One region of the Paenibacillus sp. GP183 genome, then DNA from elsewhere that is predicted to be linked to it. Evidence: a T-box and tRNA genes for the amino acid it is inferred to sense, from the RefSeq annotation. Region 1 holds a T-box; the other holds one or more tRNA genes.
What was found. A T-box is a leader RNA that pairs with one kind of tRNA and senses whether it is charged. The one in region 1 lies ahead of leuS (leucine--tRNA ligase), so its partner is inferred to be a tRNA-Leu.
Positions count from the first base shown of each region.

Region 2: it has a tRNA-Leu gene. The T-box ahead of leuS (leucine--tRNA ligase) is inferred to sense a tRNA for this amino acid. The anticodon was not compared.

Region 1 is NZ_FNSW01000001.1:53,650-63,105, reverse strand. Features, by position in the region: gene comER (late competence protein ComER) at 1-418, shown strand, start outside; gene leuS (leucine--tRNA ligase) at 423-2,882, opposite strand; T-box leader at 2,953-3,218, opposite strand; gene BLV33_RS00295 (class I SAM-dependent DNA methyltransferase) at 3,282-4,040, opposite strand; gene BLV33_RS00290 (CvfB family protein) at 4,118-5,020, opposite strand; gene rsfS (ribosome silencing factor) at 5,017-5,364, opposite strand; gene yqeK (bis(5'-nucleosyl)-tetraphosphatase (symmetrical) YqeK) at 5,389-5,982, opposite strand; gene BLV33_RS00275 (nicotinate-nucleotide adenylyltransferase) at 5,972-6,559, opposite strand; gene yhbY (ribosome assembly RNA-binding protein YhbY) at 6,596-6,889, opposite strand; gene aroE (shikimate dehydrogenase) at 6,900-7,766, opposite strand; gene yqeH (ribosome biogenesis GTPase YqeH) at 7,789-8,904, opposite strand; gene BLV33_RS00255 (YqeG family HAD IIIA-type phosphatase) at 8,940-9,456, opposite strand, start outside.
Region 2 is NZ_FNSW01000001.1:1,728,474-1,737,929, forward strand. Features, by position in the region: gene BLV33_RS08630 (CDGSH iron-sulfur domain-containing protein) at 1-36, shown strand, start outside; gene cysI (assimilatory sulfite reductase (NADPH) hemoprotein subunit) at 91-1,806, opposite strand; gene BLV33_RS08640 (assimilatory sulfite reductase (NADPH) flavoprotein subunit) at 1,844-3,670, opposite strand; gene BLV33_RS29250 (hypothetical protein) at 3,907-4,080, opposite strand; gene BLV33_RS08645 (PDZ domain-containing protein) at 4,234-5,604, opposite strand; tRNA gene BLV33_RS08650 (tRNA-Leu) at 5,702-5,785, opposite strand; gene BLV33_RS08655 (hypothetical protein) at 5,917-6,099, shown strand; gene BLV33_RS08660 (adenosylcobinamide amidohydrolase) at 6,114-6,851, opposite strand; gene BLV33_RS08665 (hypothetical protein) at 6,877-7,110, opposite strand; gene BLV33_RS08675 (hypothetical protein) at 7,695-8,003, shown strand; gene BLV33_RS08680 (hypothetical protein) at 8,055-8,381, opposite strand; gene BLV33_RS08685 (xanthine phosphoribosyltransferase) at 8,464-9,033, opposite strand; gene BLV33_RS08690 (hypothetical protein) at 9,197-9,456, shown strand, end outside.

The DNA of each region.
Region 1 (9,456 bases):
CAACGATGATCAAGTGCTGCTGGAACATCTCCTGGCGCACATTAGCTCGCCTATCCGTATAGCTGAAGAGAACACTCGCATATGCTCGGATTTGTCGAGCTGCGGCCCTGCTTTTTTTAGCTTTTTGATTCAGTGCTTTATTGATGCTGCTGTGAAGGAAACCGGGATTCCCTATGCTGAAGCCAGGCTTTTAGCCAGTGAGATGATACTGGGTACTGGAAAACTCCTCACAACCGGTGGTTTTACACCTGTAGCTCTCCAGCAGCGCGTAAGCGTTCCTGGCGGGGTTACCGCTGAAGGCATCAGCGTTCTGCAGAGTGAGCTGCAAGGTGTGTTTAACCGTGTTGTGCAGGCCACTCACACCAAATACAAAGAGGACCTGGACAAGTCCGAAATTTCACTTGGCTTTAAGGTATAAGTGATTAACCGACTACGATATTAACCAATTTTCCTTTGACCACAATGACTTTGCGAACGGCTTTCCCAGTGCTCGCCTCTTTGACTTTATCAAGCCCAAGCGCAAGCTCCTGCATGGCGGATTCTTCCATATCCTTGGAAATCAAGGCGCGATCCACAATCTTGCCGTTCACTTGAACGACGATCTCGACTTCGTTATCGACTGTCCAGGCTTCGTCATAAGCTGGCCAAGGCACATATGTGATGCTGTCTGTTCCGCCAAGCTTCTGCCACAGCTCTTCGGCCAAATGAGGAGCGATAGGTGAAAGCAGTTGGACAAAATGCTTCATAGCTTCCAGCGGAAGACGCTCGGTTTTATAAGCCTCATTGACAAAAATCATCAATTGACTGATCGAGGTATTAAAGCGAAGAGCTTCATAATCCTCGGTCAATTTTTTGACCGTCCGGTGCCAAGTGCGCTTGAAGGCGTCGCTGCCTAGTAATTCATCCGGGCTGATTTTGCTCTGCAATCCGCCTTCTTCATTGACAATCAATCTCCAGGCTCGGTTGAGGAAACGATAAATCCCTTCAACACCCGTCGAATTCCATGGTTTCGTTGCTTCAAGCGGACCCATGAACATTTCATACATGCGCAGTGTATCCGCTCCGAACTCTCCGACTATATCGTCCGGATTGATCACGTTTCCGCGGGATTTGCTCATTTTCTCCATATTTTCGCCAAGGATCATGCCTTGGTTGACCAGCTTGTGGAAAGGCTCTTTGGTTGCAACAATGCCAAGATCATAAAGCACTTTATGCCAAAAACGCGCATACAACAGATGAAGCACCGCATGCTCGGCTCCGCCAATGTACAGATCAACCGGAAGCCACTGCTGCTGTTTGTCCTGTGAGCAAAGCTCTTTGTCATTGCGAGGATCGATAAAGCGCAGATAGTACCAGCAGCTTCCCGCCCATTGAGGCATCGTATTCGTTTCACGGCGAGCTTTAAGACCAGTTACCGGATCGACGGTGTTGACCCAGTCTGCTGCATTGGCAAGCGGTGATTCACCCGTACCCGACGGTTTGATTTCCTGCAAATCCGGAAGTAAGAGTGGAAGCTGATCCTCTGGAACGGTAGTCATGGTTCCGTCTTCCAAATGGAGAATCGGAATCGGCTCTCCCCAATATCTTTGACGGCTGAACAGCCAATCTCTTAAGCGGTAGGTGATTTTGCCACGGCCTTTGCCGTTTTGCTCCAGCCATTCAATCATCGCGGCTATTGCCTTTTCATTCTTCATACCGTTCAGCAGCTCGGAGTTCACATGCTCTCCATCTCCGGTATAAGCCTCTTCCTCAATGTTTCCGCCTTGCACGACTTCTACAATGGGCAGATCGAATTGCTTGGCGAATTCCCAGTCGCGCTGGTCATGGCCCGGAACGGCCATAATAGCCCCTGTGCCGTATCCAGCCAATACATAATCGGCGATCCAGATTGGCAATTTAGCGCCATTTACTGGATTAATGGCATATGCTCCAGTAAATACGCCCGTCTTGTCCTTGGCTAAATCCGTCCGTTCCAGATCACTTTTATGGGATGCTTTTTCTTGATAGGCACTGACAGACGCGACTTGATCCGCAGTAGTTATCTTGCTGACAAGCTCACGCTCAGGCGCGAGCACACAGTAAGTAGCTCCAAACAGCGTATCCGGACGCGTTGTAAATACGGTAAGTCCGCTCCCCGCATATCCTTCGATGTCAAATCGCACCTCAGCGCCTTTAGACTTGCCGATCCAGTTGCGCTGCATATCCTTGATGCTTTCGGACCAATCCAGCTCCTCCAAATCCTCCAGCAACCGCTCTGCATATTCGGTAATCCGCAAGATCCACTGGCGCATCGGTTTGCGGATAACCGGATGATTACCTCGTTCACTAAGGCCATTGATAACTTCCTCATTAGCGAGTACAGTTCCAAGAGCAGGACACCAATTTACCGGGATTTCATCTACATAGGCGAGGCCTTTCTTATAGAGCTGGATAAAAATCCACTGAGTCCACTTGTAATACTCCGGATCCGTCGTACTGATTTCACGGTCCCAGTCGTATGAAAACCCGAACGACTTAATCTGGCGGCGGAAGTTGTCGATGTTCAAGATTGTAAATTCACGCGGATGCTCACCGGTATTCAGGGCATGCTGCTCAGCAGGAAGCCCAAACGCGTCCCATCCCATGGGATGAAGTACGTTGTAGCCCCTCATCCTCTTAAAACGCGACACGATGTCGGTAGCCGTATAACCCTCCGGATGGCCTACATGCAGCCCTGCTCCTGATGGATACGGAAACATGTCGAGCGCATAAAATTTCGGCTTTTCCGAATTTTCCAGCACCTTGAACGTTTTATTTTTATCCCAAAACGCTTGCCATTTCGGCTCTACGACCAGTGGATTATAGCCCTGATTTTCTTTCGTTTCTTTAGTTTCCTGTGACATGTTTGACTCCTCCTGAGCTTTTCACACATTTTAATTGACGCTAAAAAACCTCCCATCTCTAGCGGATATCGCTAGGGACGAGAGGTTTGGATTCCCGTGGTACCACCCTAGTTAACACGCGGCATACTTTGCCTGTGTTCACTCTAACCCTTAACGCGGGCGAAACGATCCGGTTATTCCCGTATCTTTCGATGATCTCGGAGCGACCATGAACGATTCAGTGTTCACCATTTGGCTCTGAGGCGAGTTCACTTAGCTGCATCTATCGGCTTCCACCCACTGCCCGATTCTCTGCAAGATGCTGCAAGAGCTACTATTCCTCTTCGCTGCCTTTTTGCTGCTTGATTTTCTTTTGATTATATGTAAAAAATGGCTGCGATGTCAAGTCATCGGCTATAGCTATTTCAGCGCCGCAAAAAAGGCACGTTCCGTAGAAGGGATCGGCAGCTGCCAACGAAAATCAGCGGCCTGCCGAACTTCGGAAAACCCAGCGGCAAGCAGCTGCTGCTCCAGCCATTTGAGCGGATAGGCCCGCTGCGAGTGATGCTCTTCAATACGCTGGAACGAATCTTTCTTCTCTTCATCTTGGACGAAAATGGTCAGTGCGTGATCGATTTCCATCCGCTTCTCATCGTACTCGGAGGTCCAGATATAAGCGATGTCCTCCTCGTTTAAGCAGAAAGGCTGATCATCCGCGTAATTCTGCAATTGTTTCGGGGTATGGACATCAAAGAGGAACAAGCCACCTGGCTTAAGGCCCCGATACGTATGTTGAAATGCCTGAACGATATCCGTTTCCTCCAGCAAATAATTCAAACAGTCACAAAAAGAGATAACAGCATCTACCCGTTCCACCAGCTGCCATTCTCGAATATCCTGATGAACCCACGTTAGCAGGCCGCCTTTGAGCAATGAACGTTGTTCTGCTTTCTGCCGGGCCACAGCTAGCATATCTTCAGACAGATCAATACCCGTTACATCAAACCCCGCCAAGCCCAGAGGAATAGCGATATTGCCAGTTCCACATCCCAGATCCACGATAGTTCTCGGCTTTAGTCCGTACTGGTTCCAGGCTTCTCCAGCGAAACGAAGCCAATCACTGTAAGGCATTTCTCGCATCAAGCGGTCATATGCATAGGCAAATCGTTCGTAGCTCATTGATGCGACAGCTCCATTTCCTGAACTTTTTTTTGCGGGTTGCTTTGGTATGCTTTGGTCCTCTGGGTTATTTAACCTTATTGAGACCCCTCTTCGTCTTCCTTCAGATAAGTCCAGTTTTCTTTTTGAACAATTTTATTTTCTTTCATAAGCTTGCCGAGTGCTCTCTTGAATGCAGATTTGCTCATGCCGAACCGGTCATTGATGATATCTGCCGGTGTTTGGTCCGAGTAAGGCATTCCCCCATCCTGGCGTTCCCTCAGCATCTCAAGAATGCGCTGTGAATCTTCGTCAAGCCCCAGCTCCTTGGGCAGTCTCATAGATAGATTGACCCTGCCGTCTTCTTCACGCACAAAGGTGACCCGCACCTTCACTTGTTCACCTACACGCAGCAGTCTTGTTCTTTCATGGGATGGGATCAAGCCGATGACCCCAAACCCCAGCACTCCAGCATCACATACGACAAAAGAACCCATTTGCAGCGGCTTGTATACTCGAGCCTCCACCCACAGGTTTTTCCATGAGACAGGTGCTCTCATACACAGCTGCTCCAGCTCTTCTTCACCTGCGAGTAAAGCGACTAAACGACCTTGCTTATCATGAGACAAGGTTACATAAAGACGGTCACCCACTTGCGGCCGCAGCTCCTCCATTTCCGGAACATGTCTATAAGGCAGCAAAAGATGGCGGCCCAGCCCCATTTCCAGAAAATAACCAAACCGCGGATGTACATCGACCACTTCCAGCAGGCCTACCTCGCCCAGAATAATCAGCGGGGTCTTCATCGTGGCCGTCAATCGGTCCAGCGTATCAAAATAAAGGAATACCTCCACATGATCGCCGACCGCAATCCGGTCTTCACTCACGATTTCACTATAGGGGAGGAGCACATCCTCCTCACCGTCCGTTAAAAAGAACCCATTCGGCGGGACTTCTCTGGCAATCTCAAGATTTACAAGCGTTCCCGCTTCCATACTCATACATGCTCCACAATTTTGGCATCGGACCAAAGCCGCTCAATATTGTAATACTCCCTGTCATCCCGATGGAAAACATGCATGACGACGTCTCCTAGATCAAGCAGTACCCACCTTGCCGTATCAATGCCTTCATACCCTCTGATATGAACTCCATGTTCTTGCGCTTTTTTTCTTGCCTCCGAGGCAATGGCTTGTACCTGAGTTTCCGAGTTTCCGTGGCAAATCACGAAGTAATCGGCTATCAGGGAAATCCCTTGCAAATTCAAGGTAATCAGATTCATGGCCTTTTTATCTTCTGCAGCATCAACGACCAAAGCCATAACTTCTTCCGGGTTTAAACTCATGCTTCTCATCCAGCTCCTTTTTACTCATTCCTTCTCCAGCAATGTCTTATCTACAGCTTTGCCTTCTCTCAGCAAATTATTGCGTGCGGCTATCGTCAATGGATAAATCAGCTTTCCTTGGCTGAGCAGAAATCCAATAGTCGTATCAAAGCCTGCAATTAATGCCTGATCCAAGCTGATCCTGGACAGCTCTCGGATCTTGTCCACTCCGGGAAAATCACGTCCCGGTTCGATATAGTCAGCCAGGCATACGACTTTCTCCAGCATTGTCATATGCTCCCGCCCTGATGTATGGTAACGGATAGCGTCCAAAATGGCTTCATCATCAATGCCGAACCGGGTCTGAGCGATATAGGCTCCAGCATGCGAGTGCCAAAGCTCCTTGTTATAGTCCAGCAGGTCTTGCGGCAAATCATGCTCGCTGATGATTCTGGCTTGTTCCTGAATAGGCCAATATTTGCAATAATCATGTAAAATGGCTGCCAAATCGGCTTTTCCCGGATCAGCGCCAAATTCATTTGCCAGCTGTACCGCGGTATCTATCACGCCTTGGGTATGAAGCCAGCGTTTCTCGGGCATTTGCGATCTGACTGCTTCGATCAGCTGCTCACGATTCATATAAACCATTCACCTCAATGTACTCGTATACTCGTTCCGGCACCCAGTAGCGGATGGAGCCCTTGTTTTGACGTTCCTGACGAATGATGGATGAGGAAATATCAATCTGAGGCATAATGACCATTTGCAGCACGGCCTGTATGGCTGCAGGCAACAATTCCGTTTTCAGCTTGTAGCCCGGCCTTACCAGTCCGACGAAGCGAATTTTTCGCACGATTTCTTCAATCCGATGCCACTTGGGCAAATACTGCACCATGTCGGCCCCAATGATATAGGTGAACTCAACATCCGGGTGGCGCTCCACTAACAGCTCAATGGTATCCATGCTATAAGATACGCCGCCTTTTTGTATTTCGATATCAGATGGGAAAAAATAGGGATTTCCCTCGATCGCGCGGCATACCATGTCCCACCTTTGAGCCGTCGTGGCTTTGGGCGCTCCCAATTTGTGAGGCGAGACATTCGTTGGCACAAACCATACTTGATCCAGTCCAGCGCCAACCCTTGCCCGTTCCCCGGCGATTAAATGACCGGTATGAATGGGATCAAAGGTGCCTCCCATAATGCCTACCCGCATGCTACCACCTCTAGACCTTTCAATAAACTGAATCTCTTACTCCGGAAGTACGATCTTCTTCTGATCTCGAGATTCCTTATACAGCACGATGATCTTACCGATGACTTGAACCAGCTCTGCATGGGCTTTTTCCGCGAGCTCTGCGCCAACTTCCTTACGGTCTTCGCCGCTGTTGTTCAACACGGTTACTTTAATAAGCTCCCGAACTTCCAGCGCTTCTTCGATGTGGCGAATCAAGTGATCGTTGACCCCGCCTTTACCTACCTGAAAAATAGGGTTGAGGTTATGTGCCATCGAACGTAAATATCTGGTTTGCTTGCCAGTTAACATGTGAGTCCCTCTATTCTTGTTCTTGTAAGGATTGCTCTACGATATGCCTCATCGCAGCTGCAGGTGCTGCATTTCCGGTCCAATATTCGAGAGCATAAGCTCCTTGGTAAATAAACATGCCAAGACCGCCATGAATTTTGGCGCCGCGGGCTTCGGCTTCCTTTAAAAAGCGGGTGATCCGCGGATTATAGATCAAATCGCTGACGATATGTTCAGATTCAATCAGCTCTGAATTCATCGGCAGCTCTGCAACATGTGGATGCATCCCTGCGGATGTAGTATTGACGATTATATCGACGCTCCCCATCTTGTCAGCCAGATCATCCAATCCAGTGCCTTCGGTATCGGTAAACTCACCGATTGCGGTAGCAAGTTCTATCGCTCTATCTATGGTCCTATTGGCTATCACAATGCGCCTCACTCCTGCCTTCGCCAGAGAAAAAGCGACTCCTCTTGCAGCTCCGCCTGCTCCGAGCAGCAGTACGCGCATCCCTTCCAGCTCTATGCCCGTTTCTTCCTGCAGCGAACGCACATATCCAATCCCGTCCGTATTAAAACCGGTGAGCTTTCCGTTCTCGTTCACGATCGTATTCACAGCGCCGATCCTTCTGGCTCCTTCGTCAATCGCATCCAGATGCCGCATCACTTCGACTTTGTGCGGAATCGTTACATTCACACCTCGAAAGCCAAGAGCACGAATGCCTGCGACGGCATTACCGAGTTCGTCCGGCTTCACATGAAACGCTGCATAAGCCGCATTGATGCCCATTTCCTGAAAAGCGCGGTTCATCATCAGCGGCGAACGTGAGTGGCGGACTGGATCGCCGAAGACGCCGTAAAGCGTGGTGTGACTATCTAGATTCCGATTGCTTATCATTATTGTCCTCCGAATAAAAAGATTATATCAAGGACTCGCGGAGAACGACCTTGACACCCTTGGGAGCATGGACCGCAAGGTCGGCGCCGAGATCGCTGCCCGCTTTGATCCAGCCGAGGCCGGAAATCTGGACATCCATTTTCTTGCCTTTTGGAATATGAAAAGGATGCTTGACCAGCTTGGGCAGCTCTTCGAGGTCGGCCTTGCTCGGAGGAGCCAGCATCTCGCCCTTATGCTCCGCATAAAGCTCGTCAGCCCTTTCCAATTTGGTACGATGGATTTGTATCGCATTGGAGGTGTAGCAAGTGAACGATTGATGCTCACCCTTGATAAAATCAATTCGGGCCAAAGCGCCGAAAAACAGGGTTTGTCCTTCATTTAACTGAAAGACCATCGGTTTCAGCGGCTTGTCCGGCATCAAGCGATTTAAATCGCGTTTGGATACAAGCTCCGTCAGACGATGCTCGTAGACAATTCCAGGCGTATCGACGATAGATTTTCCATCATCAAGTGGAATTTTGACAAGATCCAGCGTTGTCCCCGGGTAATGGGACGTCGTAAGCTCCGCTTCCAAGTCACTGAAATCAGCGATCAATCGGTTGATCAGCGTTGATTTTCCGACATTCGTCGCTCCCACGACATAAATATCACGGTCTCCGCGATGCTCTTGCAGGGAGGCTATGACACGGTCAAAGCCCATGTTTTTCTTCGCGCTGCAGAGGACCACATCCACGACTTTAAGCCCTTGCTCCTTGGCTCGGCGCTGCACCCAGTTGATGATTCGATTCGTATTCGTCACTTTGGGAAGCAGATCGATTTTGTTAACGACCAGCACAATCGGGTTATTACCCACAAATCGGGCCAGCCCGCTGATCATGCTTCCCTCAAAATCAAAAATGTCAACGATATTGACAACAAGCGCTTTGGCCTGTCCGATAGAACCGAGCAGCTTTAGAAAATCATCCTGCTTGAGGGTAATGCTTGATGACTCATTATAATGCTTTATGCGATAGCATCTCTGGCATATAATGGGCTCTTTTTGCATGGCTTCGGCAGGTACATATCCTAAACTGCCAGTGGCTTCATTTTGTAATGTCACTCCGCATCCGGTGCAGTAAATCGTTTCTTCTTTGATCATGAATCCTCCCGATAACCCTATTGGACACTCTTTGCTCAAGCTTTTTTATTTATCTTTTTCAATCTGGACAGGACCAGCTTTTCAATTCGACGATTGATCTTGGTAAAAAAGCCTTCATCCCTGGCATTTATCGGCAGGACCAGGATCGTAAAAAGCCCCATCCGATTGCCGCCGAGCACATCCGTGAGCATTTGATCTCCAATTACTGCTGTTTGCTGCACTTCCGTTTCCATCAGTTTGAGCGCTCGGTGAAAGGAGATGTTGGTCGGCTTCCTGGCCCTAAAGATAAAAGGAACATTCAAAGGCTGCGCAAATGTTGAAACCCGCATTCGATGATTATTGGAAACAATCACGACTTTGAAGCCGAGCAGCTGCAGCTGTTTCAACCATTCCACGAGCTCGGGTGTAGCATGCGGATCGCGAGCGCCAACAAGTGTATTATCAAGATCGGTTATAATTCCCCGGATGCCGGAATTCCATAAATGCTGAACGTCAATATCGTAAATTGTGTTTACGGACTGTTTGGGCACCAGCTTTTGCAGCAAACAAATT
Region 2 (9,456 bases), 1.7 Mb from region 1:
AGAACAGCAAACTTTGAAAGTGCAGTTCGTGCATAATAACGCCACATGCAAAACAGAGGCAGCCTCAGCTGCCCCTGTTTTTAATAATGACTAGTTATGAAAGTCCAGTCCTGAATGAACCTCTTTGACATAACCCGTACGGATTACAAAATCCCCGAAGTGTTCACCTTCCTGCCGTTCCTGCGCATACCGATGAATAATCGGTTTAAGTGAGTCCAAGATCTCTTTTTCGTCGATATTTTCCCGGTAAAGCTTGTTCAGCCGATCTCCGGCAAAGCCGGCACCCATATACAGATTATATCGGCCAGGAGCCTTGCCGATAAATGCGATTTCACCCAGGGCAGGACGTGCGCAGCCGTTAGGGCAGCCGGTCATACGAATAACAATCTCCTCTTCTCGCAAGCCTGCATCCTCAAGGATCAACTCGAGCTTTTCCAATAGTGAGGGGAGGTAGCGTTCCGATTCAGCCATAGCCAGCCCACAAGTAGGGAGGGCCACACAGGCCATGGAATTTCTCCGCAGCGCTGATTGCTGTATCCCATCCTTGAGTCTATAGGCCTTGACCATTTCCTCAATTTTACGCTTCTTCTGGCTGCTTACGTTGCCGATGATCAGGTTTTGGTTGGCAGTGAGCCGGAAATCACCGGTATGCATTTTGGCAATTTCCCGCAAGCCTGTCTTTAAAGGATACCCCTCCTGATCGGCAACCCGACCGTTCTGGATAAACAGGGTCAAATGCCATTTGCCGTTGCTCCCTTTCACCCAGCCATAGCGATCACCGTTATTTTGAAATTGGAAGGGACGGGCTTCCTCAAGATTCCAACCTAATCTTTTGGTGAGTTCGTTAATGAACCACTCTATTCCGCGATCATCGATGGTGTACTTGAATCTAGCGTGCTTGCGCACAGAGCGATCTCCGTAATCCCTTTGAATCATCACTGTTTTTTCCGCCACGTCAATGATCTGTTCAGGTGAGCAGAACCCGATCACGCGAGCCAGTTGAGGATATGTCTTCGGGTCACCGTAACTCATCCCCATACCCCCACCGACAGATACGTTGAATCCTTGAAGCTGTCCATTTTCATAAATGGCGATGAAACCCAGATCCTGAGAATAAACGTCTACATCGTTAGAAGGAGGCACGGCTACACCGATCTTGAATTTGCGCGGAAGATACACAGGCCCATATATGGGTTCTTCCCCGCCCTCTTGACTATCGATCACTTTCTCACCGTCAAGCCAGATCTCATGATAGGCATTGGTCCGTGGAGAAAGATGGTCGCTAAGGCGCTGAGACCACTCGTAAACTTCAGAATGAACCTCAGACTGGTAAGGGTTGGGATTACACATGACATTCCGATTCACATCTCCGCAAGCGGCTAGTGTAGTGAGCAATGTATCATTAATGGTCTTGATGGTACTCTTCAATTTCCACTTTATGACTCCATGCAGCTGAAAGGACTGCCTTGTTGTCAGCCGTATCGAACCATTCGCGTATTGATCGGCAATACGGTCCATCATCAACCACTGTTCGGGTGTAACGATACCTCCAGGCGCCCGAACTCGCAGCATGAACTGGTAAGCTGGTTCCAGCTTCTGCTTATGGCGTTCATTACGCAGATCCCGGTCATCCTGCATATAGCTTCCATGAAACTTCATTAATCGATTATCGTCCTCAGGTATGGACCCGCTAATTAAATCTTCAAGTGTACTTGTAAGGCTTCCCCTCAGGTAATTGCTCGAGCGCTTAATATGCTCGACTTCACTGTGCGGAGCCTTGGACGGAGCAAATGGATCATGACTCATTTTGCAGTCTCCTCGCTTTCGTTCTTTGATCTATTTTTCAATACACATCACGCTGGTAGCGCTTCTGCTGCTGCAATTCAGTCAAGTAGGCTGAGGCCTCCTCGGGACTCATGCTGCCTTCACGCTCGAGGATCGTGAGTAAAGTATTATGGACATCATGAGCCATATTCTTCTCATCGCCGCAGACATATACGCATGCCCCTTCCTCTAACCATTGGAAAACATCACGGCTCTTTTCCATCATGCGATGCTGGACGTAAATTTTCTTGTCGGTATCACGGGAAAAGGCGACATCCATGCGCGTCAGCAAGCCTTCCTTGAGCCAACGCTGCCAGTCAATCTGGTAAAGAAAGTCCGTGCTGAAGTGCTGATCTCCGTAGAACAACCACGTTTTTCCCCCTGCACCGACTTCCTCCCGTTCAGCCAGGAATGACCGAAATGGAGCTACACCCGTGCCTGGTCCGATCATTATGATTGGCGTATCCGCATTGGCAGGCAGCTTGAAGTTAGGATTGTCATGTACGTAAACCGGCAAGCTGGCACCCGGCTGCAGCCGTTCTGCACATTGTATGGAGCAGACACCGTACCGATCGCGTCCGTGCGCTTCGTAACGAACGGTTCGAATGGTCAGGTGCACCTCATCCGGGTTGGCTTTGGAGCTGCTGGCTATCGAGTACAGCCGGGCCGGCATTTTTCGAAGGATGGATACGAATTCTCGTGCAGGTGTCCCCTTAAGGGAGAAATCCTGTACTAGGTCCAAAAGATCCCGGTTGATCAGATAAGCCCGGAGTTCTTCCTCATGTCCTGGTGTAACAAGCTCTTGCAGACCCTTGTTGGACGAAAGCTGTGCAGCTTGCTCCAGTAATGGCTTTGTCAGCACAGTGATCTCATAGCTGCGGAGTAATGCCTCTCTTAAAGGCAATTCATCACCCTTCTTACTCGCAGGAACGATGTCTTCAGGCTTCCAGCCCATCTCTTCGATCAGAGTGTCAACCAAGTCTGGATGATTTTCCGGGTAGATTCCCAAGCAATCTCCGGGTTCATATTGTAGATTGGATCCCTCAAGGGACAGCTCCAAATGGCGGGTTTCGAGCTTAGATCCACGCCCGTTGAGATTCAAATTCTCAAGGAGCTCAGCAGCAAAAGGACTCGTCCTTGAATATGCTTGTTGATCCGTATTTAGCGCTTTTTCAACTGCCTCATTGGTTTCAACGGGGATAACCGAGACCCCAGTCTTCTCATTTAAGGAGCCTAAAACATGCTTAATCCACTCTGCCGCGGGTTCGTCAAAATCCAAATCGCAATCCACTCGCGGGGAAAGCCGCTTGCCGCCTAATTCCTCCAGACGACGGTCGAAGTCTTTGCCGGTTTGGCAGTAAAACTCGTAGGAGCTGTCTCCCAAGGCGAGCACGGAATACTGCAGGTCATCCAATTGAGGCGCTCTTTTGCTGTTAAGGAATTCATAGAAGGGCAATGCATTGTCCGGTGGATCCCCTTCTCCATGGGTGCTCACAAGAATCAATAAATTGCGTATTTTCTTTAAGTTATTAGACTTGAACTCAATCATTGAGGACAGAGATACTTGAAAGCCTCGCTCTTCCAACTGTTTAGTTAGGCCTTTAGCCAACCTTTGGCAGTTACCGGTCTGGGATCCGAAAAGCACGGTTACTTCCTGGGAAACCGGGCTGGCTGCCGGGACAGGTTGGACGCTAGTGTTAACTATCACAGGGGATGCCGTTTTAGGGAGAGCGGCAAGATAACCGCTAAGCCATATCAATTGTGTCTCCGTTAGTGAAGGAAGGAGGCGATTGAGGAGTTCTGCCTGATCTTGATTAAAAGGACTGTTTGTTACTTGAAGTTCCAACGATATCCACCTCTCAAATAGGTTAAAGCCTGATTCAAAGTATCTTTATAGGAATTACTTATTTTTAGCTCTTTTTGAACCTATCATACTAGCTCAAAATGGTCAACGATAATGGAAATAACTGTCGAAAAATTTGCAAAAAAAATAGCCGGAGTCCTTATCCAGCTTGGGTTTTACAGCATTATCATTTAATTTGATAAATTCAATTTTATATGCTTATAATTGGTACGATCACTTCAATTCCATCCTTTAGCGATAACCGTTTTCTTTTTGTTTTTAAAAATCCTGTCTAACAAACCCATTTTCTGTTTGCGTTTGAGAGTGAGTTTAACACCGTCGATCAGTAGTCTGGATCTAAGTTCATCGCGACGATTTAGCGTATGTAACCTTTTTATGAATTGCTCGTCCATGTGACCATCCTCCCAAGTGTCAGATTAAATAGGCAAGTTGGATCTCTGACATATCTACATTATAAGATCACTTAGGAAAAATGTTTGTCATACTATGTGGCGAGTACAACACTTATTATGTCGACAATTAGGTTTTTAGCAGGAATAAAGCTTTTACCTGGTTTTGGGGTGTGCCCACAGCCAATTCAAAATATCATCCAGCGTATGAACAGGCACTATTTGCAGGTCGGGAGCTCCTCTTTTCGCATCTGCCTCATTTTCGAAAGGAACGAAGAATACATCCACACCTGCCCTGTTAACGGTATAGGCTTTCTGCTCCACTCCCCCGACCGGACCGATTGAACCATCTTGTCCTATGGTTCCTGTGCCTGCAACACGATTTCCATTTGTTACACCGTATGGTGTGAGCTGATCAATCAGAACGAGCGCAAGCATCGCTCCATGCGACGGACCTCCTTCATGAACTAAATAGTTATGATAGGTCACCGTACCAGGAATGTCGTACTGTAATTCATCGCTTACTTGGATCCCAAAGGCAGCCCGTTTTGGATCGTCCGGGTTTGCACGAGTCTCAATCGTGAACGGTATTCGTTTACCGCCGCGAAGGACTAAAACCTTCACTTGTTGACCAGGTGAGACCTTTGACATGCGCTCCGTCAAATCTTGTACCTTTGAAACCTTCATGCTATTTATTTCCTCAATTATATCGCCACCTTGCATAATGCCTTCAGCAGGACTGCTTTTGATGACTGCCGTGATGAGGACACCATGTGAAGTGATACCTTTGCCATTTCCAAGCTTTTGAAAAGCAATCGCACTTCCCGCGGCGTTCGCATCCTCCTTCATACTCCGTGAAAGCTGATCGTAAGCTCCTAAAGACATTCCAAGCTTCTCAATGTGTTGGAACGTATAGTGGGGAAATAGCTTTGCGTAAATCCAATCTACCGGGAAAGCGGGCCGCTCAAAAACGAGAAGGCCAGAGATTTCTCCATGCACATTCCCGCCCTTAGCCTGTGCGTAACGGTTCATGTTCATAGTCAAACCCGGGTATGTCACCATATAAGAGGTTGGCCAGAACAAAAAAGACAATACACAAATCGTCAAAATAAAAACAGATACACTCTGGACCGGAAACTTGCGCCGATTACGTTCATTGAAGAACAGATCGACAAATACTAGCAGCCATGCTACTCCTAAAGCTCCCACCGAGTATACAAGCTGCTTGGGAACAGTCAGAATCGCAATGGCAGCCACTGCTCCGGCAATGAACACAGCCCAGCTTCGGAATTGAACCCACCGGATATGACTGGCGGCAGGTCTCGCAGCAATAATATTTAGTAAAGCCACTATCATCCAGATCAGGGGAATTAGAACGAACGCATAAATAAACTGATCTAGGACGTCAATCCAGTAAAAATTTGTTCCGAATCGTAAAGGATCAGGCAGCCATATTAATTCGCCTGTTACAAGCAGCACCATAGCCAAAGCCATGCCAAAGAAGTATGCTTTCTGCCAATGTCCCAATGTAATCAACAACCCTTTCAAAACCCTAAATTTTCACATGTGTGTTTAAACGCACTAAGGGTCCCAGCCAATAAGCTGGAACCCTTGCACTACTTGATGCGCTCGAGAGGACTCGAACCTCCACGGCTGTTACACCACTAGAACCTGAATCTAGCGCGTCTGCCAATTCCGCCACGAACGCATATTAGGCGACAAAATTTAATATACCATGGTCGATAAACGAAGTCAAACGCTTTTCACCAGGCATTTTTCTCCAGACTGCATAAGCATGGCTATGAAAGCGAAACCTAGGAAAAAAGGAGGTTTGGAACAATGGATCAAGAGGAAATAGATGCCTTGGAGCCCAAATATACCGGCAATCAACGTGACTTAACGGAAGGTGAAGCGGCTGGCATTAAAGCCGATCCGGCGAACGACACTGATGATGATTCGGTGTTAACCGGTGCTGGAAATCAACAGATTGCAAATGCTTTTGGTTTGTTTAGAAGACCTTAAACAACCCCTGAACCTCAATTTGTTGCTTTTGCATACTTTTTGCCGGAAACCATAATGGACTCATACACGGCTCGGCCAATGCAATAACCGAGCTGGGTAGCTGTGCCTGCATACGAATGGAAGCTTCCCCTATTATTTGCGGCGATGAGTACGGCATCTGTAGTTGTACCGGTAGCCGGACGACCGCCGTCGGATGTGTTCATGCAGATCCCCAGATCAGCCAATGCCGCAGTTTTGGCTTCTGTAGCTGTAATAACAGCATTAACCATTGCTGCATCTGTCAGTGTTCCATGAATCAACACGATGGTGTTGATGGTTCCAGGATACAAGGCTGTCGCTAGTAATGGGTTCCCTGCTCTCGCCTTATTGCTGAGCCCAACCGTTACATAGGTGCACACTTTCAGCTGTTCTTGCTCGGCTTTTCCTTCATCTGCCCATAACTCCGTGTGGATGCCTGCATCTCTTACCCAAGCTGCGGTAAGCATGCCCGCTGTTTCATCAGGACGCAGTCCTTCGCTCTGCAAGAAGCAGTTCATCTCTTCAATGGGATCTACTGCCTGGTAATTTTTATCGACCTGACGATTGATCAGACAAGTGTGATGTCCGAAACCACCGCCCCAAGGGGATGAGTTTAACGTGCGGAGCGGTTGAAGGCTTTTCCACAGCAAGTACGGCCCTTGCTCTGAATGGATCAGTTCAAAAGTGATCCCCTCCAATGGGCTTGTCCCATTTTTCAATCGTTTGATATTCATTTCTAAGATGATCCCCTTTCGATTACTATTCCAACTCATGAGGCAATTCGAATTCTGGGGGACGTTCGTCTGTGAACGGTTGAAACACATAATTGCGGTCAAGAGTGACCACCCGGCGATTTTGTTTGCGGATCAAGACGCTTGTCTCGTTCCAGGCCACTACAATACCTTTTACATCATTTGCGGGATTAACATCACGGACAACTCGCACTTTCGTACCTTGTTCCCGATACTGGTCTAATTGATCATCAGATATCATTGTTTACCTCCTAAGAGTTTTGCTTTAGCAAAACTGACTTCGTAAGCATAAGCTTTGAGTTTTGCTTTAGCAAAACTGACTTCGTAAGCATAAGCTTTGAGTTTTGCTTTAGCAAAACTGACTTCGTAAGCATAAGCTTTGAGTTTTGCTTTAGCAAAACTGACTTCGTAAGCATAAGCTTTGAGTTTTGCTTTAGCAAAACTGACTTCGTAAGCATAAGCTTTGAGTTTTGCTTTAGCAAAACTGACTTCGTAAGCATAAGCTTTGAGTTTTGCTTTAGCAAAACTGACTTCGTAAGCATAAGCTTTGAGTTTTGCTTTAGCAAAACTGACTTCGTAAGCATAAGCTTTGAGTTTTGCTTTAGCAAAACTGACTTCGTAAGCATAAGCTTTGAGTTTTGCTTTAGCAAAACTGACTTCGTAAGCATAAGCTTTGAGTTTTGCTTTAGCAAAACTGGCATCGTAAGCATAAGCTTAGCATATTCGTTCCTGCTTAGTCCTATTTTACATAAATATCTCATTCCGGGAAAAAGTAATCAAGAAGCAGTTGAATGAAACGTTGAAGAGGGGAGACATGATTGCAGCGTGGAAAAGAAAAAATACTATATAGCTGTTGGACCCGGCGAGGTCATGGAGAATCAAGGCGATGCCAGCTTTGAATTCGAAATTGAAGCGACGGAAGAGGATATCGACAGGCTGCAGGAGCTTTTTGAAGAAGCGGATAATTCAGATCAAAGAGGTTATGCCCGATCTTTTATCCCTTTGAAGGATTACTACTTTAATGAATCGAATCAAGATTACGATTACTATCTTCACGAGGTATACCGCATGCTGTATGATCTAGGAACCGAGCAGACCAAGCAACATATTGAAAAGATGAACATTCTGAATTAAAAAAAAGACCTGCGATATAAACTTCGTAGGTCTTTCGTATATTAGCTGATGTCAGCTCACATGTTCTTTGGAATCGTTTGTTTCAAACCATAAATCGAGAACTTTGCTCGACATCACGCGGCTCTTTATATATTCAATCTGCTGTTGGGAAAACTGCGGCTCCCAATCGATCGACAATTCCGTGGAAAGCTTAACGACAGTTAACAGCTCTGACCAGGCGACATATCTTTTGTACCAGAAAAATTGCGGGTGTTCAATCATATAGGGATACAGATCATCAAACTCTGTATGTTTACAATCGAGAGCACGTTCAAAATGATTCTTAGCCTCGGATAACTTGGTCATAAAATAATCTGCAGAAACAATCTCGTTTCCCATTGGTTCAGCCTCCTCTCACAACCCTATTATAATGGAAAAATCGCTTACAGGGAAGGCAAAATTCTGATAAATCATAGAGTCTTCATTCGAATTCAATGCGTCCATTTGCCAGTGAGGCGATTTTGGCCAAGGATTCCAGCCGAATCCCCCGTTCTCTGATTGAGGATCCTCCGGCTTGAAAACTCTTCTCTACCACGATCCCTACACCTACGAGCTCCGCTTCCGCTCTCTCGATAATCCGGATCAATCCGCGTGCGGCATCGCCATTTGCAATAAAATCGTCAATGAGCAGTATACGTTCATCTTTTTTCAAAAGGTGGGAGGATACCATAATGTCGGTTACGATGCCTTTGGTGAAGGAAGGCACTCTTTCGCTGTAAGTATCCTGGTCCATGGTCAATGTTTTTTTGCGTCTGGCAAAAACCATGGGTACTTTAAGCTCATAGGCAACAGCCAGAGCAATCGGGATTCCCGAGGATTCCACAGTGAGCACCTTTTCCGGCAGCTCGTCAGCAAACAATCTGGCAAATTCCTTGCCCATTTCCATGATCAGCATCGGATCCACTTGGTGATTCAAGATGGCGTCCAGCTTCAAAACCTGATCGGATACGACGACACCCACTTCCAAGATCCTTTGCTTTAACAAATCCATGTGATACCTCCGTCCGATATAATTTGAATAACTCCATATTTTTACTTTGTAGTATCTCATATTTTTTTAATTTTACATAGTCCATTCTAAAATTTAGCAACTTTTTGGGCTCAAACAGTGTCTAATATATATAGGACAAAGACCGGAAAGGAATTACCCCCAAATGAATAAATCGTGGAAGCTCATAAGCTCCCTTAGTATATCGTTATTAACCGTGTCTTTGCTGACTGCCGGCTGTGAAAAGCCATTGGATCGCACTGCTCAGCCTCCTGCTGTGAGTAACTATCCTTCACGGGAGCCTATCTCCACCAGCGGCAATGAAATTGACCCGTCCAGTTCTATTCGGGGAGGCGGCATTACGCCTGTGTCTACCCCATATGCAACCTCGGATCATGAAGCTCAAGTTTCGGCGAACCGGGCATC